DNA from 3 places in the Pseudomonas sp. R151218B TE3479 genome. Region 1 is predicted to be linked to each of the others. Evidence: predicted binding sites of a transcription regulator. Region 1 holds the regulator's gene; each other region holds the start of a gene.
The links. Region 1 encodes FliA, which starts transcription of late flagellar genes. Its sites were predicted from a motif close to CTAAAGTTTNNNNNNNNNNNGCCGNTAA; they were not measured.

Region 1 (4,970 bases):
GCGGCGGCAGGCTTGGCCGGCGTCGGCGCCGAAGCGATGGCCGAATCCAGCGCGTCAACGGCAAAGGTGCCCTTGCCGTGCAACTGGTCGAGCAACGCTTCGAATTCGTCGTCGGTGATGTCGGAGCTGTCGCCAGCCGCTTTCGGGGCGGCGGGGGCCGTCGGCGGAACGACCGCATCCGGCGCGAACTGGCCCTTGCCGTGAAGCTGGTCGAGCAGCGACTCGAACTCGGCATCGGTGATTTCATCGCTGCCAGCCCCGGCGCCCTGCGCAGCAGGTGCGACCTGAGCGGCCGGCGCCTCGGCCTGGGCCTTGACGGTATTCAGGGAGTCCAGCAGCTGTTCGAACTCATTATCGGTAATGTCACCCGATTCTTCGGCGACCGGCTCTTCAACCACCGCTTCGGCAACCGGCGCCGCTTCGTCAGCCGATTGCGGCTCGGCCAGGCGTGCCAGCGCGGCGAGCAACTCAGGGGTAGCAGGGGTAATCGGCGAGCGCTCGCGCACTTCGCTGAACATGCTGTTGACCGCATCCAGCGCTTCGAGCACCACGTCCATCAACTCCGAGTCAACACGACGCTCACCCTTGCGCAGGATGTCGAACACGTTCTCGGCAATGTGACAGCACTCCACCAGCTCGTTGAGCTGGAGGAAGCCGGCGCCTCCTTTTACAGTGTGGAAACCGCGAAAAATTGCATTGAGCAGATCCGCATCATCAGGTCGGCTTTCCAGCTCGACCAGTTGTTCGGATAGTTGCTCTAGAATCTCGCCGGCCTCAACCAGGAAATCCTGAAGGATCTCTTCATCGGCGCCGAAGCTCATTAATGGCTGCTCCTAAAACAGGGCTAAAACTCAGAATCCAAGGCTGGACAGCAAATCGTCCACATCGTCCTGACCGGACATAACGTCTTCTCTTTTATCGGCATGAATTTGCGGACCTTCACCCTGAGAGAGATGTTTTTGTGGATCTTTTTCAGCGAGCATCGCTTCACGGTCGTGTTCGATACCTGCAAAGCGGTCGACCTGGCTGGCCATCAACACCAGTTTGAGCAGATTACTTTCAACTTCGGTGACCAACTGGGTCACGCGCTTGATCACCTGACCGGTCAGGTCCTGATAGTCCTGGGCCAGCAGAATGTCGTTGAGGTTGCTTGCCACGGCGCGGTTCTCGGTGCTGCTGCGCGTCAGGAAACCGTCGACCCGACGGGCCAGCTCCCGAAACTCTTCAGCACCGACTTCACGACGCATGAACCGGCCCCAGTCGGTACTCAAGGCCTGGGCGTCTTCGCTCAGGCCATTGACCAGCGGCGTTGCGCTCTCCACCAGGTCCATGGTGCGGTTGGCCGCGGCTTCGGTCAGCTTGACCACATACCCCAGGCGCTCGGTGGCGTCGGTGATCTGCGAGACTTCCTCGGCCTGCGGCATGTGCGGGTCGATCTGGAAATTGACAATCGCGCTGTGCAGTTCACGCGTGAGCTTGCCCACTTCCTGATACAGACCGCGGTCACGGGTCTGGTTGAGCTCATGGATCATTTGAACCGCATCGCCAAAGCGGCCTTTTTCAAGGCTGTCGACCAGTTCGCGGGCATGTTTTTTCAGGGTCGATTCGAAATCGCCCATTGAAGATTCGTTGTCCATAGCTCCCCCGTGGCGCCGTTAACCGATGCGTTCGAAGATTTTTTCGATCTTCTCTTTCAACGCCTGGGCCGTGAAGGGTTTGACCACATAGCCGTTCACACCGGCCTGGGCCGCTTCGATGATCTGCTCGCGCTTGGCTTCGGCAGTGACCATCAGCACCGGAAGATGCTTGAGTTTTTCGTCGGCACGCACTTGGCGCAGCAGGTCGATACCGGTCATGCCCGGCATGTTCCAGTCGGTGACCAGAAAATCGAAGTTGCCACTGTGCAACATCGGGAGCGCAGTGGTCCCGTCATCTGCTTCGGCCGTGTTGGTGAACCCAAGGTCACGCAACAGGTTTTTAATGATCCGCCGCATCGTTGAGAAGTCATCAACGATGAGGATTTTCATGTTCTTGTCCAATTCGACCTCCAAGCAGTCTTAAACGCGCCCAGCACCTGGACGCGCCATTTCAATCAAATCCGGCACAACACTCGACAACGGTCTGGAGCACAACGGATGGAGACTGGCGCAGCACCTGCCAGGCCAGCCTCGTCGCAGTGTCCCCACACTGCCTGTCAACGCGCTCGCCACTCCCCCAAACGCCCCCGCAAACGGGCCGCGCACTGGCTGTGTAACTGGCTGACCCGCGATTCGCTGACCCCCAGGACCTCACCGATTTCCTTGAGGTTCAGCTCTTCGTCGTAGTACAGCGCCAAGACCAGCCGCTCACGCTCCGGCAAATTGGCAATCGCATCCGCCAGCGCACTCTGGAAACGTTCATCTTCCAGGTCACGCGACGGCTCCATGTGAGCACTCGCGTTATCCTCGTGCAGCCCTTCGTGTTCGCCGTCCTGCAACAGGTCGTCGAAACTGAACAGGCGACTGCCCAAGGTATCGTTCAAAATCCCGTAATAATCGTCGAGACTCAACTGGAGTTCGGCCGCAACTTCATGATCTTTAGCGTCACGCCCGGTTTTCGCTTCAATTGCCCGAATCGCGTCACTGACCATGCGGGTATTGCGGTGCACCGAACGCGGCGCCCAATCGCCCTTGCGGACTTCATCGAGCATCGCCCCGCGAATGCGGATACCGGCATAAGTCTCGAAACTGGCACCTTTGCTGGCGTCGTATTTGTTCGACACTTCAAGCAGGCCGATCATGCCGGCCTGGATCAAGTCCTCCACCTGGACACTGGCCGGCAACCGCGCCAGCAAGTGGTAGGCAATACGCTTGACCAGTGGCGCATAACGCTCGATCAATTCGTATTGGGCGTCCCGTGCCGATTTTTTGTAGAGATGGTTGTAACCGCTGGCTGTCATAGCACGGGCCCTGCTGTTTGTTGCACAAGACGCTCGACGAAAAATTCCAGATGCCCGCGGGGGTTGGCCGGCAGTGGCCAGGTATCGACCTTCTGGGCGATCGCCTTGAACGCCAGCGCGCATTTGGAACGAGGAAAAGCTTCATAAACGGCACGTTGCTTCTGGACGGCCTTGCGTACGCTTTCGTCGTACGGCACGGCGCCGACGTATTGTAGGGCGACGTCCAGGAAACGATCGGTGACCTTGGTCAACTTGGCGAACAGGTTGCGCCCTTCCTGCGGGCTCTGGGCCATATTGGCCAGGACGCGGAAGCGGTTCATGCCATAGTCGCGGTTCAGCAGTTTGATCAGGGCGTAGGCGTCGGTGATGGACGTCGGTTCGTCGCAGACCACCAGCAGCACTTCCTGGGCGGCGCGGACGAAACTGACGACCGAGTCGCCGATGCCGGCCGCGGTGTCGATCACCAGCACATCGAGGTTGTCGCCGATGTCGCTGAAGGCCTGGATCAGGCCCGCGTGCTGGGCCGGGGTCAGGTGAACCATGCTCTGGGTACCGGAGGCAGCCGGCACGATGCGAATCCCGCCCGGCCCCTGCAACAGCACGTCGCGCAGTTCGCAACGGCCCTCGATCACGTCCGCCAGGGTGCGTTTGGGGGTAAGCCCCAGCAGCACGTCGACGTTCGCCAGGCCCAGGTCGGCGTCCAGCAGCATGACCCGTCGGCCAAGCTCTGCCAGAGCCAGGGACAAGTTCACTGACACGTTAGTCTTCCCGACGCCACCTTTGCCGCCGGTCACCGCGATCACCTGTACGGGATGCATGCTGCCCATGTTCGTTCTTTACCTTGTCTTCTTAGACGGAGGCCACATTACTGGCTGCGCGTTCGCATAAGGAACAATGCATGGCAGACCATCGATGTAGGTACAAAAAATATTCATGATTACCTCAGCCGACCTGTTTGGTCGGGCTGTGGTAGATGTCAGCGAACATGTCAGCCATGGCTTCTTCGCTGGGTTCTTCCTGCATTTGCACACTCACGGCACGGCTGACCAGTTGATGACGGCGCGGCAGATGCAAATCATCCGGGATCCGCGGCCCATCGGTCAGGTAGGCCACCGGCAGTTCATGACCGATCGCCAGGCTCAACACCTCGCCCAGGCTTGCCGTTTCGTCCAGCTTAGTCAGGATGCAGCCAGCCAGTCCGCAGCGCTTGTAGCTGTGGTATGCGGCGGTTAGAACCTGTTTCTGGCTGGTGGTTGCCAACACGAGATAATTTTTTGACTTGATACCGCGTCCGGCCAGGCTTTCGAGCTGCATGCGCAGGGCCGGATCGCTGGCTTGCAGGCCTGCGGTATCGATCAGCACGACGCGCTTGCGCAGCAGCGGCTCGAGCGCCTGGGCCAGGGATTGGCCCGGATCCACATGAGTCACCGACACATTGAGGATCCGGCCCAGGGTCTTGAGTTGTTCCTGGGCACCGATGCGGAAACTGTCCATGCTCACCAGGGCGATGCTCTGGGCGCCGTACTTGAGTACATAACGGGCGGCGAGCTTGGCCAGGGTGGTGGTCTTGCCCATGCCGGCAGGACCGACCATGGCAATCACCCCGCCCTCCTCCAGCGGCTCGACTTCCGGCGTGGCGATCATCCGCGCCAGGTGCGCCAGCAACATGCGCCAGGCCTGGCGAGGCTCTTCGATACCATTGATCAGCGCCAGCAGGTCCCGGGACAACGGGCCGGACAAGCCGATGCGTTGCAGGCGACGCCACAGGTTGGCCTGGGCCGGACGGCTGCCTTGCAGCTGATTCCAGGCCAGGGAGCCGAGTTGGACTTCCATCAGTTCGCGCAGGCTGTTGAGTTCGAAGCGCATCGAGTCCAGGGCGCGCGGGTCGAGCCCGCGGGCAGGCGCGGCGGGTGCCGGCTCAGGACGACGCGGTTCGGCCTGGGCCTGCTCGATCAGCGGCTCGGCAGCGGTCAACGGCAGGCCCGCGGTCAGCGGCTGGCCGGCGAACAATTGACGATTGGTGCCCGCGGCA
Region 2 (4,970 bases), 1.3 Mb from region 1:
AGGTGAGGTTGTGGGTCAGGTCGCCGGCGGCGACGCGTTCGGCAACCTTCAAGGTCTGGCCGAGGGGGCCCACGATCTGCCGGGTGATGAACAGCGCAGCGATCACGCCAAACAGCAGCGCCAGGGCGGCCGCTACGATCAGGATCATCTTGGCTTGGGCGGCGTCGCGGTCACGCACGGCTGTCTGGGACACGGTCAGCTTCTGGCTGGCATCCATCAGTATCTGACCCTGCTCGCTCATGCGCTGGAGGGCCGCGGCGTTGTCGATTTGCGAGTCGCGAAACTGAGCGACCGCCGCGCGGTAGAGGTTGAACGAGTCGCTGGCCTGCTGCAGGCCGGCGGCGTGTTCCTGGGGCAATTGGTCTGGCAGGCGCGCAAGCAGTTTGAGGACGACGTCGATGGCATCGAGGGCGGGTTGCTGGGCGTCGCTCTTGCCGCTGTAGGTGTAGCCGCGAACCTGGTAGCGGGCTTGCTGGATGGCCTTGCTCAGGGTGACCACGCTGTTGAACGGGGTGACGTCGCCGGCTTGCAGCATCGACTTTTCAACTTCGGCGACGCGGGCCACGGCGTTGTCGGCGCTGGCGCCGAGTTTGCTGCGTGCATCTTCGCGGCTGACGGTGGCGCGGGTCATCTGGGCGAAGGCGCCCTTGTATTCGGCGACGGCGGCCAGTTGCGCATCGATCAGCGCCACGTCGGCCGGTTGTTCGATCAATAGGCGAGCAGTCTTCAGGCCCTCTTCGAGCTTGCCCAGCAGGTCGTTGACCGGCTGCGGTCCTTTCTCGCCCCGCGTGGTGTTGTAGTCGATGCTGGCCAGGTTCAAGTCTTTGCTCAAGTCGTTGAGACTGGCAATGAACCCCAGCTTGTCGCCCCGGCTGATGACATTGCCCAGGCCGGACCAACCGGTGAATGCAATCATCAAGGTGAGGAACAGCACCAGGCCGAAGCCTGCGCCGAGTTTGCGATTAACGCCTACGTTTCCCAGACCCTGGGCAAGCCACCGGAACATGCTGATACTCCCTTGTAGCGCTGATTGGTTTTATCTGGCCTGTATCGGCGGTTCGGGCGGGATCTGTAGAAAAATAGACGTAATGCGTTTCCGTGGCGAGGGAGCTTGCTCCCGCTCGGCTGCGAAGCCGTGGCAAAGTCTGACGGCGCTGGTGGCCGCTTCGCGCCCAAGCGGGAGCAAGCTCCCTCGCCACGGGGGTTACATTTTTAGACCTTGAAGCGTCCCACCAGCGTCTGTAGATGAACCCCCAGTCGCGCCAGCTCGGCACTGGAGGCGGCAGTTTCTTCACTGGAAGCGGCTGTTTGCTCGGACACATCGCGAACATTCAGTACGCTGCGGTTGATCTCTTCAGCCACGGCGCTCTGTTGCTCGGCCGCGGCGGCGATCTGTTGGTTCATCGACTGGATCGCCGAGACGGTGCGGGTGATGTTTTCCAGTGAGCCGCCGGCACGGCGGGTCAGTTCGACGCTGCTGTCGGTCAGGCTGCGGCTGTTGTCCAGGCTGGTCGCGACCTGTTCGGTTCCGGTCTGCAGGCCAAGAACCAGTTGCTCGATCTCTTCAGTGGACTTCTGGGTGCGCTGGGCCAGGCTGCGCACCTCGTCGGCCACCACCGCAAACCCACGCCCGGCTTCACCGGCCCGGGCCGCCTCGATGGCCGCGTTGAGGGCCAGCAGGTTGGTTTGCTGGGCCACGGACTTGATCACGTCCAGAACGCTACCGATCTTGTCGCTCTCGCGTTTTAGGTGGCCCATGGCTTCGGTGGAGCTGCCCACCGCGTTGGACAGGCGCTCGATCTGGGCGATGGCTTCGCCGACCACCTTTTCGCCTTCGCGAGCCTGTTGGTCCGCGGCGGCCGTTGCTTCGCTCGCTTGCTCGGCATTGCGCGCCACTTCCTGCACGGTGGCGGTCATTTCGTGCATGGCGGTCGCGACCTGGTCGGTTTCCACTTTCTGGCTGTTGACCCCGGCGCTGGTCTGTTCGGTGACGGCGGAGAGTTGTTCGGCGGCGCTGGCGATTTGCGTGACGCTGTCGCTGATGCCGCCGATCAGTTGCCGCAGGCCCACGGTCATGCTCTGCATGGCCCGTTGCAGTTGGCCCAGTTCGTCGCGGCGCTCGGAGCTGAGGTTGTGGGTCAGGTCGCCTGCCGCCACGCGTTCGGCGACCTTGAGGGTCTGCTCCAGCGGGGTGACAATCTGCCGGGTGATCGCCAGGGCCGCGATCACGCCGAAGAGGAAGGCCAGCGCGGCGGCCGATGCCAGCAAAATCTTGGCTTCGCTGGCTTCATGGTCGCGCACGATGGTCTGGGACTGGGTGAGATTTCCGCTGGCCTCGCGTAGCACCACCCCTAAGTCGGACATGCGCTTGATCGCGGCAGCGCTTGCGGTCTGGGCATCATGGAACTGGCCGACCACTGCACGATAAGTCTTGAACGATTCGTTGGCCTGCCGCAGGTTGGCGGCGTGTTCGTCTGGTAGTTGGGCCGGCAGGCTGGCGAGGGTTTTCAACGCGCTATCGATGGCATCCAGGGCAGGCTGTTCGGCGTCGGCCTGGCCGCTGTAGGTGTAGCCGCGAACCTGATAGCGGGCTTGCTGGATGGCCTTGCTCAGGCTGACCACACTGTCGAATTGAGCAACGTCGGCGCTTTGCCGCATGGCGTTTTCAACGCTGGCGACACGGGCTACGGCGTTATCGGCATTGGCGCCCAATTTGCTGCGTGCATCCTCGCGACTGGCCATGGCACGGGTCAAATCGGCGAACGCAACCTTGTAGTCGGCGATAGCCCCCAGTTGTTTGTCGAGGAGCACCATGTCGGCTGGCTGCTCGATCGATTGACGGGCGGTTTGTAGCCCAGGCTCCAGTTTTCCGAGCAGATCGTTGATTTCCCCTGGGCCCTTTTCACCGCGGGTCGAAAAATAGTCCATGCGCGCGGTACGCAGGTCCTTGGTCTGGTCGTTCAGGCTGGCAATGAGCCCGAGCATGTCTCCGTGGGCAATCACGCGGCCCAGGCCGATCCATCCGGTGAAAGCGATCATCAAGGTTAAGAACAGCACTAGGCCGAAACCGAAGCCAAGTTTGCGATTAACGCCTACGTTACCTAGCCATTGGAACATGCTGATACTCCCTTGAAGGGCGGAACTGCTTTGTGTAAAGCACTATCGGCCCATAAAGGAATAACAGGAGAAATGAGTTAGATGCGTTTGGAATACCGTGGTAAACCAAAGGGCTCAGAACAGTCGTGCGAGCAGGGCCGTAACGGCAGTCTCGACCCGCAGGATCCGTTCGCCCAGCTGTACCGGTTGCAGGCCGGCCTTGCCCAGCAGGTCGATCTCGTAGGGAATCCAACCGCCTTCGGGGCCGATGGCCAAGGTCACTGGTTCCGTTAGCGCTCGCGGGCAAGGCGGATGGTTGCCAGGGTGGCCAACCAGTCCGAGGGTGCCGTTCGTGATGGCCGGCAGGCGGTCCTCGACGAAGGGTTTGAAGCGTTTTTCGATGATGATGTCTGGCAGCACGCTGTCCCGGGCTTGCTCCAGGCCCAGGATCAATTGCTCGCGAATCGCCTCGGGCTCCAGGAACGGCGTCTGCCAAAAGCTCTTTTCCACGCGATAGCTGTTGACCAGCACCACCCTCGGCACGCCCATGGTGGCGACCGTCTGGAACACTCGCCTGAGCATTTTCGGACGCGGCAGCGCCAGCACCAGGGTCAACGGCAACTTGGCCGGTGGCGGCTGGTCGAGGGTCACCTGCAGTTCGGCCTCGCGAGCCTCCAGGCGCAGCACCTGGGCCGAGCCCATCAACCCGCCGATGCGCCCGACCCGCAGGCTGTCACCGACGGCACTGCGATGGACTTCCTGCATGTGGGTCAACCTCCGATCGCTCAGGATGACGCGGTCAGGCCCGATGAAATCGGCCTCTTCGAGCAGCAGCAGGTTCACGCCTGGGTCGCTGGCGGCTGGTCGTTGTGGTCGTCGACCGGCTGGTCCTCGGGTACTTCTTCCCGGCGCTTGCGCACCAAGCCGCCGAACAGGATGCCAATCTCGAACAGCAGCCACATCGGCACCGCCAGCAGGGTCTGGGAGAAAATGTCCGGCGGAGTCAGGATCATGCCGACCACGAAGCAACCGATGATCACGTAGGGGCGGATCTTCTTCAGGTAGGCCACGTCGACCACGCCGATCCACACCAGCAGCACCACGGCCACGGGGATTTCGAACGCCACGCCGAAGGCGAAGAACAGCGTCATGACGAAATCCAGGTAGCTGCTGATGTCGGTCATCATCTCCACGCCCGCCGGGGTGGCGGCGGCGAAGAACTTGAAGATCAGCGGGAACACCAGGTAATAGGCGAAGGCCATGCCGGTGTAGAACAGCAGGATGCTGGACACCAACAGCGGCACGGCGATGCGCTTTTCATGCTTGTACAGGCCCGGTGCGATGAAGCCCCAGATCTGGTGCAGGATCACCGGGATCGCCAGGAACAGCGAGACCATCATCGTCAGCTTCAATGGTGTCAGGAACGGCGACGACACGTCGGTGGCGATCATTGTCGCGCCTACCGGCAGGTACTGGCGCAGTGGCGTGGAGACGAATGTGTAGATCTGCTGGGTGAAGGAAAACAGCCCGGCGAAGATGATGAACACCGCCGCGACGCAACGCAGCAGGCGGGTGCGCAACTCGGTGAGGTGCGATACCAGCGGCATCGGCTGGTCGTTTTCAGGAATATCGCTCATGGGGCTCGCGGCGGCAAAGTAGGATCGTTAGGCGCAGTGATAGCTGGCGGCGCTGTATCCGCGACCGTCGGTGACACTGGCGCCGGTTCAGCCACCGACGCGCCACCTTCTGGCGCTTGGGGAAGCACCGTCGGTTCGGCCACAGGCTGAACTGGCGTCGGTTCCTGCTGGGTGGGCGTGAAGATTTTTCGCGCCTCCTGCTCCAGGGACAGAATGTGTTCGTTGTGCAGTTGCCGA
Region 3 (4,970 bases), 1.7 Mb from region 1:
CAGTGGGCCGGGTAATCCGCCACTACGGTTTGGGTCCCGTCTTTTTTCAGACCGATCACTTGATAAGCGTCGCTCATGCCGTCCATTTCCATGCCGGGCGAGCCCATGGGCATGCCCGGTGCGGCCACGCCGAGCAGGTCATCGCGCTTGCTCAGCGCCAGCACCTGGTCGGCCGGGACATGGCCTTCGACGAATTTGCCGTTGATTTCGGCGGTGTGGCAGGAGCGCAGGTTCGGCGCCACGCCCAAGCGTTGCTTGACCGAACTCATATCGGCCTCGACATGGTCATTGACCTTGAAACCGTTTTCTTGCAAATGCGAGATCCACTTTTTGCAGCAGCCGCAATTGGCGTCGCGATGCACATCGATGGTGACCGGTTCCGCGGCCTGGGCCAGGGTGGTCATGAACAGGGCGCTCAAGGCGAGCAGGTGCAGGGGGTTGGCCATGAAGGAGGTCTCGTGTCGAACGGTTTGGCGCAAGGATAACAGAGTAGCGGGCACGAGCTGACAGGGGCCTGAGGCGGGGATTACAGAGTTGTCAGGTTGGGAGGGCGAATACAGTCCTGTGGGAGCGAGCTTGCTCGCGATAGCGGTTTGTCAGTCACAACCTTGCAACTGATCCGACGCTATCGCGAGCAAGCTCGCTCCCACAGGGATGGTGAGGTTTTAGCGCACCTTGAACCGACCCATGATCGCATTCACCCGTGTGTTGGCTTCCAGCAGTTGCCGGGTGTTGGTTTCGCTGGCCAGGCCACTTTCCACCAGTTCCTCCACCATGTGGCGGATTTGCACCATGCTGCGATTGATCTCCTCGGTTACTGCGCTTTGTTGCTCGGCGGCCGTGGCGATCTGGGTGCTCAGGCTGTTGATCTGGCTGACCGAGCCTGCCATTTCGTCCAGGCCTGAGTTGACGCGGGAGGTCGCGTCGGCGGCCGACTGGCAGCTGGCCTGGGTGTTTTCCATGGCCGAGACCGACGAGCTCACGCCTTGGGTCAGGCGGGTCAGCATTTCGTTGATTTCCGAGGTGCTGGCCTGGGTGCGGGCGGCGAGGGCGCGGACTTCGTCGGCCACCACGGCAAAACCACGGCCTTGCTCGCCGGCCCGGGCGGCCTCAATGGCGGCGTTGAGCGCCAGCAGGTTGGTCTGCCCGGCGATGGCGCCGATCACACCCAGAATCTCGGTGATGCGCTGAGCGTCCTGTTGCATGCTCTCGACCTTGCGGGTGGCGCTGGCCACTTCATCGATCAAGGCCACCACACTGTTGGAGGCTTCACCGACCACCACGCGGGAGCGATCGGCATGCTCGTTGGCGCGTTGAGTGAACGCCGCGGTCTCGGCCGCGTTTTGCGCGACGCTTTCAGCCGTGGAGCTCATCTGGGTGATGGCCGTCACGGTCTGGTCGGTTTCCGAGGCGTGGCGCATCAGGATTTCGCTGGTGTGGGCCGAGGTCCGCTGCAGATCGCCCAGGCTCGACGCCATGGCGCCGGTGGCCTGGGTGACTTCACCGATCATACCTTGCAGGTAAGCGATGAAGCGGTTGACCGAGTGACCGATCGCCCCCAATTCATCTTCGGCCCGGATGGTGATGCGTCGGGTCAGGTCGGCATCGCCCGTGGACAAGGCGTCGATGTTGCCTTTGAGGACTTTCATGCGATTGGTCAACTGGCGGATCGCGTACAGCTGCATCAAGACCAACAGGATCACCATCGGGATCTGCAGCAGGCTCAGCGTGCTCAGCACGTCATCGCGCTGGGCCGTGATCAGGCGGGTCGGCAATGCGGTGGCAAGGAACCACGGCGAACCTTCGATAGGGCGCATGAAGAAGGTACTGGCCTCGCCCTTGTTGTCGAACTCCACACGTTGCAGCGGCTGGTCGCGCTTGGCCAGGCCTGCCTTGACCTGAGCGGCGAATGGCGAGGTGGCCGCCAGTTCGCTGATGTTCTTCAGCACGATCGGCCCGCTGATGCGCGAACTGTTGCTGATGATCTTGCCGTCGCCTTCGACGATCAGCATCTCGGCGCTCAGGTCGGCTTCCTTGCGTGCCACCAGCTCATTGAAGAAGCCCAGGGTTACGTCGATGGTGGAAACGCCGTAAGGCACGCCGTTTTTCTGGATGGCCATGGCGCAGTTGGTGCGTGGTTCGGCGCTGGCGTCGTCTTTGTAGGCCGCGGCCCAGGCGCATTTGCCCGGTGGGGTGGCCATGCCGCCCTTGTGCCAGGGTTGTTCGTAATAGTTGGGCGCGGCGTCACTGTTCCAGAAGGTATTGACCACCAGTTTGCCGGACGCGTCGCGGTGCCAGAACGTACTGAATTTGCTGCGTCCCTCGGCCCGCTGGTTGGGCAAGGGCCAGATCCCGCCGCCGAAGACTTTCAGCTCGCCGTACTGATCCACCAGCCCCGGCAACACTTTGTCGATGGCATCGCTGTCGAGCAGCGGGATGGTCTGGGTAATGCTGCGTTGCTGCGCCTGCACTTTGTTCAGTTCGCCCTGGATTTGCTCGGCAACCTCGGCGATGCGGTTAAGTGCCACTTCCTCTTCAGTCTGGCGCAGCTTGGGCGCGACCAGGTAACTGATGCCCACCATGGTCAGGAGGGACAGCACCAGCATGAAAACAACCAGAAACAGGGTATAGCGAGCCTGAATCGTTCGGAGTGAGGGCATACGGAGAATCCTTGCACGAAGGCGATTTTCTGAAACTGGCGAATGGGCAGTTCCGTATATATCGGCCTGGGAGGACGTAGCTTTAGATGTCAGTCAGCCAAGGGTCAAAACGAGCGGATTGCACGAAGGCGGGCCTTCGGCTGTACCATGGGGCCCCGTTGGTGAGTCGTCATGCCGGCAAATGAGGTATGGATCGGCAAGCCTTCGGATACAGAACGGATACATTCAGGAAATTGGCAATGACTCATTCGCAACGTTTGAAATACTCGATTCTGATCGTCCTCGTCGTCCTGGCAATCATGCTCGGGCTGTCCTGGATGCAGGGCAAAGGCATGATCAGCGAGCAGCTGTTTCAATACATCGCCATTGCCGTGGCGGTCATCGTGGTGGTGATCAACGGCGTGATGCGGCGCAAGGTCAAGCACTGAGCGCCGGTTTCATTCCTCGGCCTCGAGCACGGCCATCGCGCTGGGGTGCAGGCGGTAGCTTTTATCGGGGTTGAGGGTCACGACACCCTCGCTGCACAGGCGCTTCAACACCTCGCGCACGCTGAGAAAGGACAACGGAATGTCCAGCCCCAGTAACTGACTGTGCACACCACGCACGCCCAGGCAGCGGTTTTCGTGGGCGGCCTTGAGCAACGCGTCGATGACTTTGAGGCGAATCAGGCTGGTCCTGAGCCCGAAGCTCTTGAGCAGGCGCCTGATATGGTCATTGCCGCCGCGCTCTGGCGGCCTCTCGAATTCACGGTGGGTGGCGCTCAGCGAGACGCCGGTCGGCCTTGGCTTGCCCTCCATGGGCAGTTGCGCGTTACGCATGCAGAAACTCCTTACCAGCCAGATCAGAAAAGGTCACGAATACTCTCCTGTTATAGGACGAACGAGGATGCGCAATCATGAGGGCGGTGATGTGAAAAAATTGCCCCTGCTTCGTCAAACCCCCGTATTCAAGCGGCGTGCGACCATTAATTTTTTTTCATCCGGTTCGTTTTCAAGGTAGGCACATTCCGGTTCAGCATGCGGCGTGTGATTTCCCAGGCGGGCCGAGTGCTTGTCTACTGGCGCACCGGTAGCCGTCCTGGTTTCTGCAGTTTTCATCAGGAGTGAACGTGAGAATGTCCGGGCAGTTATCGAGGGTTGGCCTTGCGGGTGCTTTTCTAGGGATCGCCCTCGGGCTCAGCCCCGTGGTCAATGCACAGGACAATGGGCAGCAGGCCAGTGCCGAGATCCGTCGCACCCGTTTTGGCGTGCCACATATCCGGTCTCAGGACGAGCGTGGGCTGGGTTATGGCATCGGTTATGCCTACGGCCAGGACAATCTGTGCCTGCTGGCCAATGAGATCGTCACGGTCAATGCCCAGCGCTCGCGTTATTTCGGGCCCGAGCAGGTCACGGTCGAGCAGCGGCAGAACCGCGTCAGCGATCTGTTTTTCAGCTGGCTCAACACGCCGCAAGCGGTCTCCGGTTTCTGGCAGGCCCAGACGCCTCAAGTGCAACAACTGGTCGAAGGCTACGCGGCCGGCTACAACCGCGCGTTGGCCGAGCGCAAGGCCAAGGGCCTGCCCGAGCAATGCGCCAGCGACTGGGTGAGGCCGATCACAGCGCTGGACCTGGTCAAATTGACCCGTCGGTTGTTGGTGGAAGGCGGCGTCGGCCAGTTCGCCGAAGCCCTGGCTGGCGCGCAACCGCCCCAGGCGACGGCACGCGCGCACGCCCAGGTCGAAGGTTTCGCCGCCGCCGCCACCCGGCAGCAGCGTTTTGCCCTGGAACGCGGCAGCAACGCCCTGGCCATCGGCAGTGAGCGCTCGTTCAACGGTCGCGGGATGTTGCTGGCGAACCCGCATTTCCCGTGGGTGGGCGGCATGCGTTTCTACCAGATGCACCTGACCATTCCCGGCAAGCTGGATGTCATGGGTGCGGCGCTGCCAGGCTTGCCGATGATCAATATCGGTTTCAGCCAGCACCTGGCCTGGACCCACACCGTCGACAGTTCCAAGCATTTCACCCTGTACCGGCTGCAGCTCGACCCGAAAGATCCGACCCGCTACCTGCTCGACGGCAAATCCGTACCGATGAGCCAGCAGACCGTCGCGGTGGACATCAAGCAACCCGACGGCCAGGTGCAGACGGTTTCCCGTGTGGTCTATGGCTCGCAGTTCGGCCCGATCGTGCAATGGCCCGGTCGGCTGGACTGGGACAACCAGTTCGCCTACAGCCTGCGGGACGCGAATCTGGAAAACGATCGCGTGCTGGCCCAGTGGTACGCCATGAACAAGGCGCTCACCCTCAAGGATTTGCAGGACGCGGTCCA

Region 2: the regulator FliA is predicted to act here: its motif matches at 3,160-3,187, upstream of AB7M32_RS06575 (methyl-accepting chemotaxis protein).
Region 3: the regulator FliA is predicted to act here: its motif matches at 2,719-2,746, upstream of AB7M32_RS19080 (methyl-accepting chemotaxis protein).

Annotation. Positions count from the first base shown of each region.
Region 1 covers NZ_JBRJHV010000001.1:2,777,142-2,782,111, reverse strand. Annotated here, with positions in the region: gene AB7M32_RS12445 (chemotaxis protein CheA) at 1-821, opposite strand, end outside; gene AB7M32_RS12440 (protein phosphatase CheZ) at 852-1,637, opposite strand; gene AB7M32_RS12435 (chemotaxis response regulator CheY) at 1,656-2,027, opposite strand; gene fliA (RNA polymerase sigma factor FliA) at 2,195-2,938, opposite strand; gene fleN (flagellar synthesis regulator FleN) at 2,935-3,765, opposite strand; gene flhF (flagellar biosynthesis protein FlhF) at 3,881-4,970, opposite strand, start outside.
Region 2 covers NZ_JBRJHV010000001.1:1,464,200-1,469,169, forward strand. Annotated here, with positions in the region: gene AB7M32_RS06570 (methyl-accepting chemotaxis protein) at 1-1,006, opposite strand, end outside; gene AB7M32_RS06575 (methyl-accepting chemotaxis protein) at 1,213-3,117, opposite strand; gene AB7M32_RS06580 (16S rRNA (uracil(1498)-N(3))-methyltransferase) at 3,232-3,939, opposite strand; gene tatC (twin-arginine translocase subunit TatC) at 3,936-4,733, opposite strand; gene tatB (Sec-independent protein translocase protein TatB) at 4,730-4,970, opposite strand, start outside.
Region 3 covers NZ_JBRJHV010000001.1:4,454,543-4,459,512, reverse strand. Annotated here, with positions in the region: gene AB7M32_RS19085 (DUF411 domain-containing protein) at 1-446, opposite strand, end outside; gene AB7M32_RS19080 (methyl-accepting chemotaxis protein) at 666-2,660, opposite strand; gene AB7M32_RS19075 (hypothetical protein) at 2,900-3,088, shown strand; gene AB7M32_RS19070 (hypothetical protein) at 3,098-3,478, opposite strand; gene AB7M32_RS19065 (hypothetical protein) at 3,593-3,757, opposite strand; gene pvdQ (bifunctional acylase PvdQ) at 3,775-4,970, shown strand, end outside.